Linked DNA regions of Myxococcus guangdongensis. The protein of the gene in region 2 interacts with the protein of the main gene of each other region in a pairwise test. Links are inferred from orthologs where the notes say so. Each region holds a gene or a part of one and is shown on either strand. Other genes may lie near its edges.

Region 1 (5,206 bases), 1.0 Mb from region 2 along the record:
CTCGTGGCGTGCTTCGACTACGCCCGCCTCAAGGCGCAGCCCCAGGCCGTGGTGACGCTGCCGGGCGCCGAGCCCCAGCCGGTCATCGCCACCGGCCAGCAGACGCCCGCGGCCTGAGGAGGCACGGCCTCACTGGCAGGCGGCGGCGCAGCGGTCTCCGCGGCAGATGGGCATGCAGCGACCGCAGTCGATGGAGCCCTCGGGACAGCCGCTGGTGCAGCTCACGCCGCGGCAGTTGGGCCCCTCGTCCGCGTGCGTGACGGCCGTTCCCAGCCCGCAGCACGCGTCCGCGACGCAATCGTCATCTGAGTAACAGGTGCGGCTGGACAGCACGGGGGGCGTGTCCAGCGGTGGCCCCAGGGGGTCCACGTCGCATCCCACGGTTCCGAGTGTCACCCCCACGAGGAGGGGAAGCAGGCGGACGAGCATGGGACCCAACATGGGGCCTCCCCGGGCCAATGGCTACCTCTAGCGGTTCATCGAGCCGAGGAAGTCCGCGTTCGTCGCCGTCGGACGCATGTGCTTGAGCACGAACTCCATCGCGTCGATGGGGGTGAACGGGTGCAGCACCTGGCGCAGCGCGGTGATGCGGACCAAATCACCCGGCCCCAGCAGCAGCTCCTCCTTGCGCGTGCCGGACTTGTTGATATCCAGCGTGGGGAAGATGCGCTTCTCCATCAGCTTGCGGTCCAGGACGATTTCGGAGTTACCCGTGCCCTTGAACTCCTCGAAGATGACCTCGTCCATGCGGCTGCCGGTGTCGATGAGCGCGGTGCCGATGATGGTCAGCGAGCCGCCCTCCTCGATGTTGCGCGCGGCGCCGAAGAAGCGCTTGGGCTTGTGGAGCGCGTTGGCGTCCACGCCGCCGGACAGAATCTTTCCGGACGCGGGCACCACCGTGTTGTAGGCGCGCGCCAGACGGGTGATCGAGTCCAGCAGGATGCAGACGTCGTACTTCTGTTCGACCAGGCGCTTGGCCTTGTCGATGACCATCTCCGCCACCTGCACGTGGCGCGTGGCGGGCTCGTCGAAGGTGGAGGAGACCACCTCGCCGCGCACGCTGCGCTCCATGTCCGTCACTTCCTCCGGGCGCTCGTCCACGAGCAGCACGATGAGGTAGACGTCCGGGTGGTTGCGGCTGATGGCGTGCGCGATGTTCTGCAAGAGCACCGTCTTGCCGGCCTTCGGCGGCGCCACGATGAGGCAGCGCTGGCCCAGGCCGATGGGGCAGAACATGTCGATGATGCGCGTGGTCATCTCCGACGACTCGTGCTCGAGCTTGAGCTTGCGCGTCGGATACAGCGGCGTGAGGTTGTCGAACAGGATGCGCTCGCGCGCCGCGTCCGACATCGGGTCCGTGAAGTTGACCTTGTCCACCTTCTGGAGCGCGAAGAAGCGCTCGCCCTCGCGGGGCTGGCGGATGGGGCCCGTCACCGTGTCGCCGGGCCGCAGGTTGAAGCGGCGCACCTGCGACGGGGACACGTAGATGTCGTCCGGGCTGGGCTGGTAGTCGCTGTCCGCGCTGCGCAGGAAGCCGAAGCCGTCGCTGAGCAGCTCCATCACGCCCTCGGCGTGGACCTCGAAGCGCTTGTCCGCGATGCCACCCAGCAGCGCGAAGATGAGGTCCTGCTTCTTCAGACCCTGGTAGTTCTCGATGCCCACGTCGTGGGCCATCCGGGACAGGTCCGTGATCTTCATCCGCTTCAGGTCATTGAGCTTGATGACCTGCATGGGAGCGCCGTCGCGGCTGACCTCCGTGATGGTCGGGGCCTCGGGGGGCTCCGGCGGGGGCGGCAGCGTGGCCGCGGGGGACTCCTCCTCACCGGAGATGCGAGCCTCCTGGAGGTCGTCGTCGCGGACCGGACGGGAGATCGGCGTCAGCACCGGGCGGGGCGGCTCGGCGCTCACCTCGGCGGAGTCGCTCTCCACCTCCGGGTTCGTGTCCTCGTCGCGGCGAGGGGCGCGGCGCGAACGGGACGGCTTCTCGGCTTCCTCCCTGTCGGCGGTCTTCGCCGCCGCGCGCTTGCGACGGGGCTTGTCGTCGGCCTCGACGGGAACAGCGACGTCGGCGGCCTTCTCTCTCGAAGTACGGGCTTTGCGCATGGCTGGGAACGCTTGGGGAATGGTGGGGTGCCCGAGGACTCGGACGCTCGATTGCCGGGGGAGATGTCCGCTCGGCCTCGGAAGCACCTTCTCCAGTGAGGAGCGACCCTTACCGGAATCCCTGGAGGGGACTGCGCGGGCACGGGCCGATTGGTTTTGGGGAAGAGATGGCGCCGTCGAAATTCCTGCGCCAGTGAACCGCCGAGGGACGTTATTGACCCCCTCCAGGCCTGTCAAGGCATCTTGAGGGCCAGCGCGCGGACTCTTCCTGATGAGCAACATGAGCCCGGCGGCGGACAATTCCCACCCGCCACGGGGCGTCGTGGCTCCCCACGCCAGGACCCGACGGGTCGCTTCGCTTGGGGTGGGCCCTCGTGGGCGGAACCGTGAGCCCCGGCCCCGCCCCGCACGACAGACACCGCGCCAGCGCGCCGCACCGTCGGCATGAGCAGGGGCCTACGTGGCGGGGCGTGTGGACGGCGCACGCGCGGGACATGGCGGGAGGGAGTCGACGCGATGTCGGGGTGTCGCTCTAGATTGCGCGCCATGGACACGCCCTCACGCGGGGGCGTTTTGGGGTAAGGACCGCCCACCGTGGACGACTTCAAGAAAGCCGAAGCCCGAGCCCGCGAGCTCCGTCGTGAGCTGGCCCACCACAACCACCGCTACTACGTGCTCGACTCGCCGGAGATCAGCGACATCCAGTACGACACGCTGATGCGTGAGCTGCAGGGGTTGGAGGAGAAGCACCCCACCCTGCAGACGCCGGACTCGCCCACCCAGCGCGTGGGCGGCAAGGCGGCCGACGAGTTCGGTCAGGTGGTCCACCGCGTCCCCATGCTGTCGCTCGCCAACCTCTTCGAGGACGAGGGGCTGGTGGAGTTCGACGAGCGCATCCGCAAGATGCTCGGCATCCCCGCCGTCAATTACGTGTGCGAGCCCAAGCTGGACGGGCTCGCGATCGCGCTGCGCTTCGAGAAGGGCATCTTCGTGCAGGGCGCCACCCGCGGCGACGGCACCACGGGCGAGGACGTGACGGGCAACCTGCGCACCATCCGAAGCCTGCCCATGGAGCTGTTCCCCGAGGACGGGGTGAAGGTGCCCGAGCTCCTGGAGGTGCGCGGCGAGGTCTTCATCCGCAAGGCGGACTTCCAGAAGCTCAACGAGAAGCGCGAGGAGGAGGGCGAGCCGCTCTTCGCCAATCCGCGCAACGCGGCCGCCGGCAGCCTGCGCCAGCTGGATCCGAAGGAGACCGCGCAGCGTCCGCTCTCCGTCTACCTCTACGAGTGTGTCCCCACCGAGGGCGTGCCCGCCTTCAAGACGCACATCGAGAAGCTCGAGTACCTGAAGTCGCTGGGCCTGCCCATCAACCGCTACGTGCGCGCGGCGGGCATCGACGGGGTGCGCGCCGCCTATGACGCCTCACTGAAGGGCCGCCACGAGCTGCCCTTCGAGGTGGACGGCATGGTGGTGAAGGTGGACGACGAGGACCAGCGAAAGCGCCTGGGCCAGGTCTCCAAGAGCCCGCGCTGGGCGGTGGCGTACAAGTTCCCGCCCGAGGAGGAGTCCACGCTGGTGCAGGACATCGGCATCCAGGTGGGCCGCACCGGCGCCCTCACGCCCGTGGCGCACCTGAAGCCCGTGAAGGTGGGCGGCGTCACCGTGGCGCGCGCCACGCTGCACAACGAGGACGAGCTGCGGCGCAAGGACGTGCGCAAGGGCGACACCGTCTTCGTGCGCCGCGCGGGGGACGTGATTCCGGAAATCGTCTCCACGGTGCTCTCCAAGCGCCCCGAGGACTCCAAGCCCTTCGAGTTCCCCAAGCACTGCCCGGTGTGCGGCGCGGTGGCGGTGAAGGACGAGGACGGCGCCGTCATCCGGTGCACCGGCGCGTCCTGCCCCGCGCAGCTGGTGGAGAAGATCCGCCACTTCGCCAGCCGCATCGCCATGGACATCGAGGGCCTGGGCGACAAGCTGGCCGCGCAGCTGGTGGCCACCGGCACCGTGAAGACGTTCGCGGACCTGTACGCGCTCACCAAGCAGAAGCTGATGACGCTCGAGCGCATGGGCGACAAGAGCGCGGAGAACCTGCTCGCGTCCATCGAGCACTCCAAGACGACCACCCAGCGCCGCTTCCTCTACGCGCTGGGCATCCGACACGTGGGGGACGCCACCGCCAAGGCGCTCGCCGAGGCCTTCCCCAAGGTGCAGGGGCTCTTCGACGCGTCGCTGGAGGACGTCTCACGCGTCAAGGATGTCGGCGCGGTCATGGCGCAGGTCATCCACACCTTCTTCCAGGAGCCCCAGAACCGGGAGGCCATCCTCGCGCTGCTCAACGCCGGTGTCGCACCCGCCCCGCCCCAGGTGGCCACGGGAGGCCCGTTCATTGGTAAGACGGTGGTGCTCACCGGCTCGATGACGGGTATGACGCGGGAGCAGGCGAAGGAGGAGGTGGAGCGGCGGGGTGGGAAGGTCGCGGGAAGTGTCTCGCGCAAGACCGATTTCGTGGTGGCCGGCGACGATGCGGGCAGCAAGCTGAAGAAGGCCCAGGAACTCGGGGTAAGAATCCTGGATGAGGAAGCGTTCCTCGGGCTGTTGCGAGCGGACGCCTAGAGGGTGAGGCATTCGGTTCATGAGCGGTTCCAGGCGGGTGGCCCTGCGCATCCAGGGCAAGGTGCAGGGCGTCTTCTTCCGGGAGAGCGCCCGGGTGGAGGCCACGCGCCTGGGGTTGTCGGGCTGGGTGAGGAACCGCTCGGAGGGCTCGGTGGAGGCGGTGGCGGAAGGAGAGCCTGAGATGCTGGAGGAGTTCATCCGGTGGTGTCACCGAGGTCCCGAGCAGGCGCGCGTCGACGGCGTCCAGCGCACGGACGGCGAGGCCACCGGCGAGTACCGTCACTTCATCGTGGAGCGCACATCATGACGCCCTACGCGCTGGCATCCCTGCCGGCCATGCTGGGCATCCGGGCCGGGTCCAAGGTCTCCGTCATCAACCCGCCGCGCGGCTTCGTGCAGAAGCTCAATCCGCTGCCGGACGGGGTGGAGTTCCTCATCACCGCGCAGACGGGCCTGGATGTCATCCTCTTCTTCTCCCAGGACGCGACGG
Region 2 (7,647 bases):
CCGGGCTGGCCGGCGTTGAGGTTCTCGCTGATGACGTAGGTGGAGTCGATGCGGCGCTCCTCGAGCTGCACACCGACGGACGTGGTGGCGCTGAGGAACTTGGAGGCCGGCTTGTAGCTGTGCACCAGGTTGAGGCCGCCGTTGAGGTTGCGCACCTGGCTGGTGCCGAACAGCGACGTGCCCGGGAAGGTGTCGTCCGCCGGCTCGAAGTTGAGCTCGGGCGGGAACAGCAGGCGGTTCTCCTGCTGGAAGCGGTCCACGCCCGCGTTGGCCAGCACGCGCAGGTGGTGCTCGTCGGTCTTCATCAGGTGGAGGGTGGCGTCACCGGACCCGATGAAGCGCCACACGTCCTCGTCGTTCTTCACCAGCGCCGCCGTCTGCAGCGGGTTGGCGCCGTTCTGCAGGAACGGGTTGACCGGGTACACGCCGGCCGCGTCCGGGTCCATGTTCAGGAACTCGGGCACGTTGGGCAGCACCATGTAGTTGGTGATGGTCTGGTTGTCGTTGTTCGTCAGACCGCGCTGCCCCAGCGTGTGGATGAGGTTGGTGGCGACGTTCACCTCCACCACTTCGCCAATCGTCTGACCCAGGTTGAGGCGGAACGACTCCTTCTCGTACCCGGTGTTCTTGATGATGCCCTCGTCGTTGCGGAGCATCGCGGACGCGAAGTAGCGCGTGTTGCCGCTGGCGCCGCTCACGCTGGCGAGCGTCTCCGTGGACAAATCACGCCGGCCGCTCAGCTTGGCCTCGTGGTCATACCGGCTGCCGGTCCAGTAGTCGGCGGCCGCCGGGCCGAAGGCCTCCACGGCCTCCTCCACCGTCTCGAAGCGGCGGGTGCCCAGCTTGTTGGCCAGCGTGTACATGCCCACGCGCTGGGTGAGCTCCACCTTGGGCTCACCGGCGCGGCCGCGCTTGGTGTTGATGATGACGACGCCGTTGGCGGCCTTGGAGCCGTAGATGGCGGCGGCGGACGCGCCCTTGAGGACCTCGATGCTCTCGATGTCGTTGGGGTTGATGTCCGCGATGCGGTTGACCTGGTTGTCCTGGGTGGGGTTCGGGTTGGAGCCGCCCACCGAGTCGGTCACCACGTACACGCCCGAGGCGATGGCCACGTCGCTGACGAGCACGCCGTCGATGACGTAGAGCGGCGCGGTGGAGCCGTTGATGGTGGACACGCCGCGCAGGCGCATCTGGATGCCGCCGCCCGGGGCGCCGGAGTTCTGCTGGATGTTGGCGCCGGCGATCTTGCCCTGCAGGGCCTGGTCCACCGTCTGCGCGGGCGCGCGGTTCATCTCCTCCGCGCTGACCGAGGCCACCGAGTTGGCCAGGTGCTTGCGCGCGAGCTCCGAGGCGCGGCCCACGACGACCATCTCCTCGGAGAAGACGTTGTCGAGCGCCACGTTCACGCTGGTCTGCCCGGCGCCGACGCGCACCTCACGCTCGCCGTAGTCCTGGCTGGAGAACAGCAGCGTGGTGGCGCCCGGCGGGACGTTGGGCAGCGAGAACGTGCCGTCCAGCTCCGTCTCCACGCCCTGGGTGGTGCCCTTGATGATGACGCGCACCAGGGGCAGGCCCTCGTTCGTCAGCCGGTCCGCGACGCGGCCCTTCACCGTGCGGCCCAAGGAGGGCGCGGGCGCCGCGGCGGGCGGGGGGGAGGTCGGAGTCGTGGCGGCCGGGTCCTGCGCGGGAGCGGGTGCCGGGGTCGCCGGAGCCTGCGCCGCGGGAGCCTGCGGCTCGGGAGCCGGAGGCGTGGCTTCCTGCGCCATGGTTTCCAACGAGAAGAGTGCGATCACGCACCCCGGAATCAACGCTCTCTTAAGCGTCATTCGGATCTTTCCTCGCAACGTGGGAGCGGCCCCCCCTGCAGGTGCCGTGGGCGCGAATCGTCGGTGGGTGAACTGAACCAAGTCAATGGTAAGACTTGTTTTTCAAGAATGTTGGCCAAATCCATCCAAACGGAAATATTCCGATCTCGTATCGAGGGCCGACTGACGCGAAGCGCGATGGACCGGCTCCACGAGGGACACGGGAGGGCCTGCCCGAGGGGAGATGTCGTGGATCTCCGCCAGGTCGACGTGGTGGGAGGGGTGGTGGCGTAACCGGACCGGGCCCCCGCACGTCGGGGCTGTAGCGGGTTGTGTTGGCGCGGTGCATCCGTGCCTGCGGCCGCCCGGTTCCACCGCGCGCGCCGGGCACAGAACGGCGGCGCCGGGGGTTCTATCGGGTCAGCCGGAGAAAACGGGCTCCGTCGGCCAGGAGTGGCCGGCGAGATTGGTTGCCCCCAGGGCCGGCCCTCCCATAAGAGGCGCAGCGGATATGGCGATGAACGAGCGTTACGAGCCGCAGGCGATTGAAGGTAAGTGGCAGGCCCGTTGGGACGAGGCCGGCATCTTCCGGGCGGGCGAGCGTCCGGGCGCACCGAAGAAGTACGTGCTCGAGATGCTGCCGTACCCCAGTGGCAAGATGCACATGGGGCACGTGCGCAACTACCTCATCGGGGATGTGTACGCGCGCTACTTCCTGATGCGCGGCTACGACGTGCTGCACCCCATGGGCTGGGACGCCTTCGGCCTGCCGGCGGAGAACGCGGCCATCAAGGACGGCGTGCACCCGGCCATCCGCACCCAGGAGAACATCGTCTCCTTCAAGGCGGAGATGAAGAGCCTGGGCTACAGCTACGACTGGTCCCGCGAGGTGAACACCAGCCAGCCGGAGTACTACCGCTGGAACCAGTGGTTCTTCATCAAGATGCTGGAGAAGGGGCTCGTCTATCGCCGCTTCAGCAAGGTGAACTGGTGTACCGGCTGCCACACCGTCATCGCCAACGAGCAGGTGAAGGACGGCGTGTGCGAGCGCTGCTCGTCGCCGGTGGTGGACCGCGAGATGCCCGAGTGGGCCTTCCGCATCACCGCCTTCTCGCAGGACCTGTTGGACGCGCTGGACACGCTCAAGGAGTGGCCGGACCGCATCACCTCCATGCAGCGCAACTGGATTGGCCGCTCGGATGGCGCGGAGGCGGACTTCCGCGTCCAGGGGCATGACGCCTCCATCCGCGTGTTCACCACGCGCGTGGACACCATCCATGGCTGCACCTACGTGGTGCTGGCGCCGGACCACAAGCTGGTGGCCCAGGTGACGACGCCCGAGCGCCGCGCGGACGTGGACGCCTTCGTGAAGAAGATGGCGGCCCAGTCCAAGACGGAGCGCACGGGCGAGGACACGGAGAAGGAGGGCGTCTTCACGGGCGCCCACGCCCTCAACCCCTTCACCGGCCAGCCGGTGCCCGTGTGGATCGCCAACTTCGTGTTGAGCGACTACGGCACCGGCGCGGTGATGAGCGTGCCCGCGCACGACGAGCGCGACTTCGCCTTCGCGCGCAAGTACAGCCTGCCCGTGAAGGTCGTCATCCAGCCGGCCACGGGCGACAAGCTGCCCGCGGGCGATGTGCTGGAGGCGGCCTACACCGAGTACGGCGTGCTGGTGGACTCGGGTGAGTACAGCGGGAAGACGTCCGAGGCGGCGCGTCAGGAGATGGCGCGCAAGCTGGAGTCGGAGGGCAAGGGCCGCGCGACGGTGACGTACCGCCAGAAGGACTGGGGCTTCAGCCGCCAGCGCTACTGGGGCACGCCCATCCCCATCGTCTACTGCGAGAAGTGCGACCCGGAGCGCCACGGCATCCCCGTGCCCGAGGCGCAGCTGCCCGTGAAGCTGCCGGAGATCGACGTGCAGGAGGTGCTCACCGGCAAGGGCGAGCCCCCGCTGGCCAAGGTCGCCTCGTGGGTGAACACCACGTGCCCCAAGTGCGGTGGCCCCGCCCGTCGTGAGGCGGAGACGATGGACACCTTCGTCGACTCCTGCTGGTACTTCGCGCGCTACCTGTCGCCGCACTACGACGCCGCGCCGTTCGACCCGAAGGAGGCCCAACGCTTCCTGCCCGTGGACATCTACGTGGGCGGGCCCGAGCACGCGGTGATGCACCTGTTGTACTTCCGGTTCTGGACCCGGGTGATGAAGCTGCTGGGCTTGAGCCCGGTGGACGAGCCCGTCAAGCGCCTGATTACCCAGGGCATCGTCAACGGCCCCGACAAGCGCAAGATGTCCAAGCGCTGGGGCAACGTCGTCGCGCCTGCCTCCATCATCGAGAAGTACGGCGCGGACACCGCGCGCGCGTACGTGGCGTTCGCCGGCCCGCCGGAGCGTGACTTCGACTGGTCCGACGCCCAGGTGGAGGGCGTGTTCCGCTTCCTGAAGCGCGTCTGGGTGCTGGCCTCCACGCACCAGGCGGCCGTCGCGGGCGCCACGCACGCGGGCCCCTTCGAGGGCAAGGCGCTGGAGATCCGCCGCGCGGCGCACAAGGGCCTGAAGCGGGTGGGGGAGGCCATCGAGCGGCTGTCCTTCAACACCGCCATCGCGGGCATCATGGAGTGCCTCAACGCGCTCTCCGACGCGGGCACGCCGGAGACGCCCGCGGAGAAGGCGGCCATGGCGGAGGCGGTGCGCCTGTTGTCGATGATGCTCACGCCCTTCGCGCCGCACATCGCGGACGAAATCGCGGAGGCCTACGGGAGCACGCAGCTCACCGTCTCGCAGTCGTGGCCCGAGTTCGACCCGGCCCTGGTGGTGGATGACGTCATCCCCTACGCGGTGCAGGTGAACGGCAAGCTGCGCGCGGAGATTCAGGTGGCGGCGGACGCGAGCGAGGCGGACGTGCGCGCGGCGGCGGAGGCGGACGAGCGGGTGAAGTCCGCCATCACCGGCAAGACGCTGCGCAAGTTCGTCTTCGTGCCCAAGCGGCTGGTGAACTTCGTCGTCGGCTGAGCGGGGAGTCGGGTGCCCACCGAGGTCCTCGTCATGTGCACCGCGTGCGGTCGGCCCCAGGCGGCGGGCGGCGCGCGGTGCATCGCGTGTGGCGCGCCCCTGCCGGACGCGCCGCTGCCGGCCCCACCGCCGGCGGACGTGCCACCGCCGAGTCCTCCCGGGCCGTTCCTGACGGCGGACCTGGGGGGAGGCCGCCAGCTCGTCGGCGAGGCGGGACGGCTGTCCTATCGCATGGCGGACGGGGTGGCCCCCCGGGTGGTGGAGCTGGTCCACCTGCGCGCGCTGACGCTCGAGTCACGGCCCTTCCTGGAGGCGCTGATGCTCTGCGGCTTCGGGGCGCTGGGGGCCGTGGCCTCGGTGCTCGTGCTCAAAGTCGTCGCCTTCGGATTGACGGCGCTGGGGGTGCTGCTGGCGGCCGTGTGCCGCGTGCACACGCTGGTGCTGGAGACGTCCCGTGGCGGCACGACGCGCTGGTCCCTGGGGCTCGCGCGGCGTGGCTCGGAGCGGGACGCGCGGCTGCTCCAGTCCTGGCGCACGCTGGCGGGCGCGCTGAAGGCGCGGGGCGTGGTGGTGACGGACGCGGACGGGCGCCCGGTGGACGGGCCTCCCGCTTGACGCAAGGGCCGGGGCGGGTAGGGTGCCGCCCCATGTCGCTCCGCTCGAAGCCCGCCTCACGGCGTCTCCACGTGGCCGTGTTGCTGTCGGGCTTGGGGATGGGGACGGCGCTGCTGTCCGGGTGTGGCTACCGCTTCACGCCGCGGGGCGAGGGACTGCCCGAAGGCGTGAAGTCCGTGTGCGCGCCCATCTTCACCAACGACACGCCAGAGCCCGCGCTGGAGACGCTCTTCACGCGCTACTTCCGCCAGGAGCTGACGCGCGTGGGGCGGCTGGGCAGCGGGGCGTCGTGCGACGCGAAGGTGGAGGGGGCGGTGCTGTCGCTGTGGAGCTCGCCCACGATTGTGGGGCGCTTCTTCCGCGTCGCCGCGACGGTGCGCCTGCGGCTGGTGCGGGAAGGACAGCCACCCCAGGAGACAGTCATCTCGGGGACCGAGGACTACCTGCCGGGGAGTGGAGACATCCTCGAGGCCGAGTCCAACCGTCAGGCGGCCCTGGACCGGCTGGCGCAGGTGCTCATGCGGGATGGGTTCGATCGGCTCGCAAGCACCTGGTGAGGAGGCGAGAAGCCTCCTCCCGGGGAGCCTGTTTCGAGGACTGAGTGGGGACTCGTCGAGGAGCCCCCGGGTGCATCAGGCCTGACGCGCGCTCTTGGCGGCGGCCTTGGCCAGGCGGGAGATGCGGCGCGCGGCGGTGCGCTTGTGGATGACGCCCTTGGTCGCGGCCTTGTTCAGCGCCTTGGAAGCCGACTTGAGCGCGTCCGTCTTCTTGGCGCCGTCCTTGGTGCCGATGGCCTCCCGGGCGGACTTCACGGCGCTCTTCACGTCCGTGCGGACGGAGACGTTGCGGGCGCGGCGCTTCTGGGACTGACGGTGACGCTTCTCTGCGGACTTGGTGTTGGCCAAGAGAAATCTCCAGCGAAAGGCAGGCTAAAAAGAGGGGCCGTCCTTACTGCGACGCCTCGCAGGCGTCAAGACGGGCGTGCGCGTTCGGACGGGTTTTCCGGGCTCCGGACGCGATCAGAGGGCTCTGGCGGAGGGAATCACCCAGCCTGGGGGGTGTATTCCCACACCAGCCCGGCGGGGTCCCGGAAGGTCAGCCGCCCGGCGCCCGATTCGAGGATGGCGCCCGGCGAGATCCGCTCGACCTGTTGGCGGATCATCTCCACCGCGTGCTCGGAGGGTGCCTCGAGGGTGAGGGTGGCCTCCGGAGGCGCTGTCTTCGCCCGCCGGAAGACGAGCCGGATGGATCCGCTCTCGTAGCGGGCCTCGTCCGCCGGGACGCGGGCCGGGATGATCCACCCGAGCGCGGCCGCGAGCGGCGTCCAGAAGGCGGCCTGCGCCTCCAGATCCACCACCCCCAGGCGCAGGGTGGAGAGGGGGGCGCGGGGCAGGGTGGTGGGGGGCGGGAGGGACTTCTCCTGGGCCTTGGCCGCCTGCCAGTGGCGCTCCATGTGCTCCAGGGTGGCGCCGCCGAAGGGGACCCCCTCGTCCCGGAGTGCCGCCTCGATGTGCTGGAAGCGTCGGGTGAAGCGCAGGCTGGCCAGGCGCAGCGCGTCCTCGGCGGGGGTCTTCACGAAGCGCGCGAGGTTCGCGAGCGAGAAGAGGACGTCCCCCAGCTCGTGCTCGATGGCGGCCTTGTCCCCGGAGGCGATGGCCTCGTCCAGCTCGTCCAGCTCCTCGGCCAGCTTGCCTCGCACGCCGGCCAGGTCCGGCCAGTCGAAGCCGATGCGGCTGGCCTTCTCGGTGAGCCGCTCGGCGCGCAGCAGGGCGGGCGCGGCCGTGGGCACCCCGTCCAGGACGGAGCCCTCGCTGCCGGTCTTCTTCTTGCGCTCCTCGGCCTTGAGCTTCGCCCAGTTGGCCAGCACCTGCTCGGAGCCGTCCACGCGCTGCTCGCCGAAGACGTGGGGGTGGCGGCGGGTGAGCTTGTCGCTGATGGCCCGGCTCACGTCGGCCATGGTGAACTCGCCCCGCTCCGCGGCGAGCTGGGCGTGGAAGACAATCTGGAAGAGCAGGTCTCCCAGCTCCTCGCACAGCGGGTGCCAGGGGCCGCCCTCGGTGACGCGGTCCATCTCGTCCAGGACCTCGAAGGCCTCCTCGAGGAGGTAGGGCCGCAGCGTGCCCAGGGTCTGCTCCCTGTCCCAGGGGCAGCCGTCCGGGGCCCGCAGCCGCCGCATGATGTCCACCAGACGTTCCAGCTCGGTCCCGGGGGTCC

The links.
Region 1: the proteins of leuS (region 2) and ligA interact in binary tests that used the Escherichia coli proteins (3 or more experiments, as listed by UniProt). The link is inferred for Myxococcus guangdongensis from one-to-one orthologs.

The regions. Positions count from the first base shown.
Region 1 is NZ_JAJVKW010000001.1:1,091,397-1,096,602, forward strand. The notes cover bases 2,255-5,206. They hold ligA (NAD-dependent DNA ligase LigA), read left to right. Parts: upstream 2,255-2,697; coding sequence 2,698-4,716; downstream 4,717-5,206. Other genes in these bases: LXT21_RS04435 (acylphosphatase), read left to right, coding at 4,736-5,023; LXT21_RS04440 (DUF3052 family protein), read left to right, coding at 5,020-5,206. Also shown: LXT21_RS04415 (AI-2E family transporter), read left to right, coding at 1-117; LXT21_RS04420 (hypothetical protein), read right to left, coding at 130-441; transcription termination factor Rho, read right to left, coding at 469-2,103. UniProt on the Escherichia coli protein: DNA ligase that catalyzes the formation of phosphodiester linkages between 5'-phosphoryl and 3'-hydroxyl groups in double-stranded DNA using NAD as a coenzyme and as the energy source for the reaction.
Region 2 is NZ_JAJVKW010000001.1:42,116-49,762, reverse strand. Bases 1,929-5,067 are described here. They hold leuS (leucine--tRNA ligase), read left to right. Parts: upstream 1,929-2,316; coding sequence 2,317-4,818; downstream 4,819-5,067. Other genes in these bases: LXT21_RS00200 (hypothetical protein), read left to right, coding at 4,831-5,067. In the rest of the region: LXT21_RS00210 (SusC/RagA family TonB-linked outer membrane protein), read right to left, coding at 1-1,766; more of LXT21_RS00200, read left to right, coding at 5,068-5,433; LPS assembly lipoprotein LptE, read left to right, coding at 5,466-5,990; rpsT (30S ribosomal protein S20), read right to left, coding at 6,066-6,338; mazG (nucleoside triphosphate pyrophosphohydrolase), read right to left, coding at 6,476-7,647.